2 linked regions of the Pseudonocardia sediminis genome follow. The protein of the gene in region 2 binds, or shares a complex with, the protein of the main gene of each other region. Links are inferred from orthologs where the notes say so. Each region holds a gene or a part of one and is shown on either strand. Other genes may lie near its edges. The genes, in order: dnaB and dnaG.

Region 1 (3,233 bases), 1.7 Mb from region 2 along the record:
GGGCGCTCCCGGCGACATCGTCGAGGTCAAGGACGGCTACGGCCGCAACTACCTGCTCCCCCGCAACCTCGCGGTGGTCGCCACCCGTGGCGCGGAGAAGCAGGTCGAGCAGATCCGCCGGGCGCAGAAGACCCGCGAGATCCGCGACCTGGGCCACGCCCAGCAGGTCGACAACCAGCTCAAGGAGCTGAACGTGACCGTGTCGGCCAAGGCCGGCGACAACGGCCGTCTGTTCGGCTCGATCACCCCGACCAACGTCGTGGACGCCGTCCGCGCCGCGGGCGGTCCGACGCTCGACAAGCGGTCGGTGGACGTGCCCGGTCAGATCAAGACGATCGGCAAGCACTCGGTGCAGGTCCGCCTGCACCCGGACGTGACCACCGATCTGCCGATCGCGGTCGTCACGAACTGATCGACACCGTTCGGCGGCTGTGACCGACCGAATACCGAGCGTTACCGAGGGCGGTGCCCGGAGCGAGAGCTCCCGGCACCGCCCTTCTGCGTTGTCCGACACCGGGAGTGGTCGCCGTGGACACGTTCGGAGGAGATCAACCGTGAGCCCGGGGGCCTCGCGACACGCCGTGAGGTGACGCGGGTTTCTGCCGACGGACCTGTGGACGCGCCGGGCGGCGAACGGTCGATCCCGGGCTCCGACACGCTGAATCATGGACGAAATCCGACACGCCGCCGCATCTTGTCCACAGCTGTCCCCATGCCTCTGAGCTGGGAAGACGTCCGATTTTGCGATGTTGTCCCCAGACTGTCCACATGCCGGTCCCCCGGTACTCCAGGCAACCGGTCCGTCCGTACACATTCCATCCCCAGGACGGTGCACACGACGCTTTGATCGCGGGTGCCGGAGCGACCTAACCTCGCCCGGTCGGCCCGCGCGACGGCTTCACCACGCCCGCGGAGCCGGCGTCCGTCGACGTCGGATTCCCGGCGTGCCGTCCCCGGCATGTCGAACCGATGTTCGATACGATGAGTTCCGGGGGTGACGCTGCGTATGGCCTTGACGGATGACCGTCCGGCAGGACGGCCACGTGCGGTCCGCGACGGTGAGCAGTCGCAGAACGGCGGCGGTGCGGGTCAGACGTTCGACCGCCAGCCGCCGCAGGACCTCACCGCGGAGCAGTCGGTCCTCGGCGGGATGCTGCTGAGCAAGGACGCGATCGCCGACGTCGTCGAGGTGCTGCGGCCGGAGGACTTCTACCGGCCCTCGCACCAGACCGTCTACGAGACGATCCTCGACCTCTACGGTCGCGGCGAGCCGGCGGACGCGGTCACCGTGTCCGCGGAGCTGCAGCGCCGCGGCGAGCTGGTGCGCCTGGGCGGCGCGCCCTACCTGCACACCCTGATCGCCACCGTGCCGACCGCGGCCAACGCGGCCTACTACGCGGAGATCGTCGGGGAGAAGGCGATCCTGCGGCGCCTCGTGGAGGCCGGGACGCGGATCGTGCAGCTGGGCTACCACGGCGCCGACGGCGGCGAGGTCGAAGAGGTCGTCGACCGGGCCCAGGCCGCGGTCTACGAGGTCACCGACCGGACGACCACCGAGGACTACACCGTCCTGGAGGAGCTCCTCCAGCCCACGATGGACGAGATCGACGCGATCGCCTCCCGGGGCGGCATGTCCTCGGGCGTGCCGACCGGGTTCGCCGATCTCGACGCCTGTACCAACGGGCTGCACCCCGGGCAGATGATCGTCGTCGCGGCCCGTCCGGGTCTGGGCAAGTCGACCCTGGGCCTGGACTTCGCCCGGTCCTGCTCCATCAAGAACGGCCTGACGAGCGCGTTCTTCTCGCTGGAGATGAGCAAGTCCGAGATCGTGATGCGCCTGCTCTCGGCGGAGGCGCGGATCCGGCTGGCCGACATGCGCGCCGGCCGGATGTCCGACGAGGACTGGACGCGGATGGCGCGGCGGATGTCGGAGATCTCCGAGGCGCCGCTGTTCATCGACGACTCGCCGAACCTGACGCTGATGGAGATCCGGGCCAAGGCGCGACGGCTCAAGCAGCGCAACGACCTGAAGCTGATCATCCTGGACTACCTGCAGCTGATGACGTCGGGCCGCAAGGTCGAGTCACGTCAGCAGGAGGTCTCGGAGTTCTCCCGGCAGATCAAGCTCCTGGCCAAGGAGCTCGAGGTGCCGGTGGTCGCGATGAGCCAGCTCAACCGTGGTCCCGAACAGCGCACGGACAAGCGTCCGATGCTCTCGGACCTGCGTGAGTCGGGATCGATCGAGCAGGACGCCGACATGGTGGTCCTGCTGCACCGCCCGGACGCGTTCGAGCGCGACGACCCCCGGGCCGGTGAGGCGGACCTGATCCTGGCCAAGCACCGGAACGGGCCCACCAACACGATCACGGTGGCGCACCAGCTGCACTACAGCCGGTTCACCGACCTCGCACACGGCTGACCGGCCCGGGCCGCGCCGGGCGGGAGGATCCGTCCGGCCGGAGCGGCAGCGGGGGCCGGGAGACTCAGGCGAAACCGGCCCCGCGGCTCGGTGCGGACGTCGCCGCGATCCCGAGCGTCAGGACGGTGAGCACCACGCCGGCCACGACGACGGCCATCGCCCCGGCGGCCGCACCGGCCAGGAGCATGATCAGGCCTGCGGCGAGCAGGACGCAGGGCAGGGCACCGGCGGCGTGCATCGAACGCTGCGACACCCCGTCGCGGCCGCCCAGGGTCTTCGGGGCCCGCACGGGGCGGGCGCGTCCCAGGGACCGGAACCGTGCGGCGAGGCGGGGGTCCTCGTCACAGAGCTGCCGCTCGATCAGGGCGAGATCACGGCGTTCACGGTCACTGAGCACGTCTGGAAACCCCTTGGGTGGCAACGGTCGCATCGAGAGGCCGGTTGTCCTGGGGCGTCGTCGATCCGGGCCGAGCCTGGATCGGATGCTACGTGACCGGATCGTGACCTACCTGTCGACCCCGCCTCACCTTCCGGATGGTGACGGAAGCCACGGGGCGTGCTACCAGCTCGTGAGGCCCAGCGCGTCCGTCCGGCGGCGGGGGTCGACGTCCAGACGGGCGCAGAGTTCGGTCCAGCTGCCCGCGGCGAGATCCTTCTCGCTCATCGTCCCGACCGGCAGCGGCCAGCGGATGCCGAGGTCCGGGTCGTCAAACCGGACGGAGACGTCCTCGCTCGGGTCGTGCGGGGTGTCGATCCGGTAGCAGGTGTCCACGGTCGGGGTCAGCGCCTGGAAGCCGTGCAGGCAGCCGGCCGG
Region 2 (3,210 bases):
CGACCGTCGCCTCCGGCCAGCGCCGGGCGAGCACCGGCGTCAGGTGCCCGGGGCCGCAGCCGGCGTCGACGACGCGCCGCGGGGCGCCGTCACCCGTCGGCGGCGATCCGATGCGGGCGACGAGGTCGTGGAACGGGCGGGAGCGGTGGTCGTCGAAGTTCCGGTAGAGCGCGGGGTCCCAGCTCGTGGTCATCCGGCGCGGGCTCCGAAAGTGATCATGGCCTCTCATCGGGGAGGGCGGCGCCACCGTTACCGCCGATGCGTGCCGCCACCCCCTCCGCCAGGCGGTCGACCGCGTCCGGGTCGGTGCCGGGGTCGGGGCGGATCTGCAGGATCAGGCCGTCGCGGCCGGGGACCTTGCGCTGCAGCACCCACGCTCCCCCGCCGGGCAGGTCGCGGTGGCTGCGCGAGCGGATCGAGCCGGTGACTCGCTCGTGCACGGCCTGCGGGATCTTCCCCGGCTCGTCGAGGCGGTAGCGGCGCGGGCGCTCGTCGGTTAGCACGACCGTCCCGGGACCCGACACCTCGCGCGCCGTCGACGCCGTGATCTCCAGCGTGCCGGAGTTCCAGGCCGCCTTCGCGATCTCGTGCCACCCCAGACGACGCGGCGGCTCCTCGGGCAGCCACAGCCCCCAGGACGTGACGACGAGGTGCCCACCGCCGGCGAGCTCGGCCTGCGCGACGACGTGCTCGTCGTCGGCCAGACCCCCGGCGACGCCCTCGGGCACGTTCTCCCGGCCGAGCAACCGCTTCCAGAAGCTCATGTCGCGACCCCGCTGGTCTGCTCGCGCAACGCGATCCGGTACTGCTCCAGCGGGACGAGGTCGCCGAAGAGCTCGTTGTAGGTCTCCGGGTCGGTCTCGTAATTCGTGCGCTGCAGCCGGGACTTGATCTCGGTGATCTGCGCGTCGACCAGCGACATCCGCACCCCGGCGAGCAGGCCGGAGACGTAGCGGCCCTCGTCGGTGTTGCGCCGCGGCAGCTCCAGGGCCTCCACGGCCAGCTCGCTGACCAGGTGGCGGATCTCGTCGGTCGTGGTCTCGGCGCTCACCGCGTCGAGCCAGGCGCCGCCCTCGATGCCGCCGCAGACCCCGCCGGCGGCGCTGATCGCCCGGTGCACCGCGGCGAAGGCCGGGTGGGTGAACGCGGCCTCGGGCAGCTCGTCGTAGCCGGGGCCGGCGACCGCGGGGATCTGCAGCGCGGCCTTGAGCGCCTGGCGCTGGATGTGCAGGCGGGGGTCGTCGCGCGGCGGGGCCTTCGGTGCCTCGCGGCCGTTGCCGCGCGCGCCGTCGGCGGGCTTGCGGCCCTTGACCTGTCCCGGACCGGGCGGCGTCGGGCTCCCGGCCGTCTCCCGCACCCGGCGCACGACGACGGCGATGTCCTCCCAGCCGGTCCAGCCGGCCAGGCGGCGCGCGTACTCGTCACGCAGGTCCTCGCGCTTGATCCGCGCGACCAGCGGCACCGTGCGCTGCAGAGCGGCGGCGCGGCCCTCGACGGAGTTCAGGTCGTGCTCGCGCAGCATCGAGCGGATCGCGAACTCGAACAGCGGCTCGCGGCGGGCCACCAGGTCGCGGACGGCGGTGTCGCCGTGGGTGTTGCGCAGGTCGCAGGGGTCCTGGCCGTCCGGGGCGACGGCGACGAACGTCTGCGCGGCGAAGCTCTGCTCGCCGTCGAAGGCCTTCATCGCGGCGGCCTGACCCGCCGCGTCGCCGTCGAAGGTGTAGATGACCTCGCCGAGGTCGAACGAGTCGTCACCGATCAGGCGGCGGATCACCGAGACGTGCTCGGAGCCGAACGCCGTGCCACAGGAGGCGACGGCGGTGTGCACGCCGGCCTCGTGCATCGCCATCACGTCGGTGTAGCCCTCGACGACGACGACCTGGCGTCGCTTGGCGATCTCGCGCTTGGCCAGGTCCAGGCCGAACAGCACGTGGGTCTTGCGGTAGACCGGCGTCTCGGAGGTGTTGAGGTACTTGGCGTCGATGCCGTCGTCGTCGAACAGCCGCCGCGCGCCGAAGCCGACGACGTCGCCGCCGAGGTCGCGGATCGGCCAGAGCAGGCGGCGGTGGAACCGGTCGATCGCGCCGCGGCGGCCCTCCTTGGACACGCCGGACTTGATCAGCTCGTCGAGCGTGTAGCCCTGTCCGAGCAGGTGCTTGGTGACGGTGTCCCAGCCCGCCGGGGCGTAGCCGCAGCCGAACTTCTCGGCCGACGCGGCGTCGAACCCGCGCTCGGTGAGGAACCGCATCGCGGGCGCGCCGGCCGGGGTGTGCAGCTGCGCTGTGTAGAACTCGGCCGCCTTGCGGTTGACCTCCAGCAGCCGCGAGCGGGTGCCCCGGTCGCGCTGCACGGAGCTGCCGCCGCCCTCGTAGGTCAGTCGCAGCCCGACCCGGTCGGCGAGGCGCTCGACCGCCTCCGGGAAGCCGATGACCTCCATCTTCATGACGAAGTCGATGACGCTGCCGCCCTCGCCACAGCCGAAGCAGTGGAACGTGCCGTGCGAGGGACGCACGTTGAACGACGGCGACTTCTCGTCGTGGAACGGGCAGAGGCCCTTGAGCGAACCGGCACCGGCCTTGCGGAGGTTGATGTACTCGCCGATCACCTCGTCGATCCGGGTGCGGTCGCGGACCTCGGTGATGTCTGAGTCACGGATCCGGCCTGCCACGGACCCGATTCTAGGCGCGTCCGGCCCGCGGCGACCGGGCGGCGTGGATTCCGGTGCACTCCACCGCGGTCGGGTGCCGGTAGCGTCGCGGAGCGTGTCCGGGGACGTCGTCGAGAGCCACCGCCCGCACCTGCTGGGCGTCGGTTACCGGATCACCGGCAGCATCGCCGACGCCGAGGACGCCGTCCAGGAGGCCTGGCTGCGGCTCGCCGCCCTCGACGACCCGGATCAGATCCGTGACCTGCGCGGATGGCTGACCACCGTCGTCGCGCGGCTGTGCCTGGACCGGCTGCGCTCGGCCGCCGCCCGGCGCGAGCGCTACGTCGGGCCGTGGCTGCCGGAGCCGCTGGTCACCACCTCCGACGACGACGGGCCGCTGGCGCACGTCGTCCGCGACGAGGGCGTGCGGATGGCCGCGATGGTGGTGCTCGACGCGCTGAGCCCGGCCCAGCGCGTCGCGTTCGTGCTGCACGAGGCGCTCGCCGAACCCTACGACTCGATCGCCGAGGTGCTGGGCTGCTCGACCGCCGCCGCGCGCCAGC

The links.
Region 1: the proteins of dnaG (region 2) and dnaB are in contact, whole or in part, in a crystal structure (PDB 2R6A), measured with the Geobacillus stearothermophilus proteins. The link is inferred for Pseudonocardia sediminis from one-to-one orthologs. Residues at the interface, in WP_049624496.1 of Geobacillus stearothermophilus: Lys456, Leu457, Leu458, Pro459, Ala460, Asn463, Ala464, Leu467, Leu535, Leu536, Ile537, Ala538, Gln544, Glu545, Asp548, Tyr549, His552; in WP_033016901.1 of Geobacillus stearothermophilus: Ser13, Glu15, Ala16, Gln18, Glu91, Leu92, Asp94, Ala95, Val96, Pro97, Thr98, Ala99, Ala100, Asn101, Tyr104, Tyr105, Ile108.

Annotation. Positions count from the first base shown.
Region 1 is NZ_SHKL01000001.1:6,479,673-6,482,905, reverse strand. What follows is about bases 293-3,212. They hold dnaB (replicative DNA helicase), read left to right. Parts: upstream 293-1,006; coding sequence 1,007-2,419; downstream 2,420-3,212. Other genes in these bases: EV383_RS30345 (dTDP-4-dehydrorhamnose 3,5-epimerase family protein), read right to left, coding at 2,979-3,212; EV383_RS30350 (DUF3040 domain-containing protein), read right to left, coding at 2,484-2,816; rplI (50S ribosomal protein L9), read left to right, coding at 293-412. Also shown: more of rplI, read left to right, coding at 1-292; more of EV383_RS30345, read right to left, coding at 3,213-3,233. UniProt on the Escherichia coli protein: The main replicative DNA helicase, it participates in initiation and elongation during chromosome replication. Travels ahead of the DNA replisome, separating dsDNA into templates for DNA synthesis.
Region 2 is NZ_SHKL01000001.1:4,737,461-4,740,670, forward strand. The notes cover bases 215-3,111. They hold dnaG (DNA primase), read right to left. Parts: upstream 2,669-3,111; coding sequence 761-2,668; downstream 215-760. Other genes in these bases: EV383_RS22140 (hypothetical protein), read right to left, coding at 216-764; sigJ (RNA polymerase sigma factor SigJ), read left to right, coding at 2,763-3,111. Outside these bases: EV383_RS22135 (trans-aconitate 2-methyltransferase), read right to left, coding at 1-193; more of sigJ, read left to right, coding at 3,112-3,210. UniProt on the Escherichia coli protein: RNA polymerase that catalyzes the synthesis of short RNA molecules used as primers for DNA polymerase during DNA replication.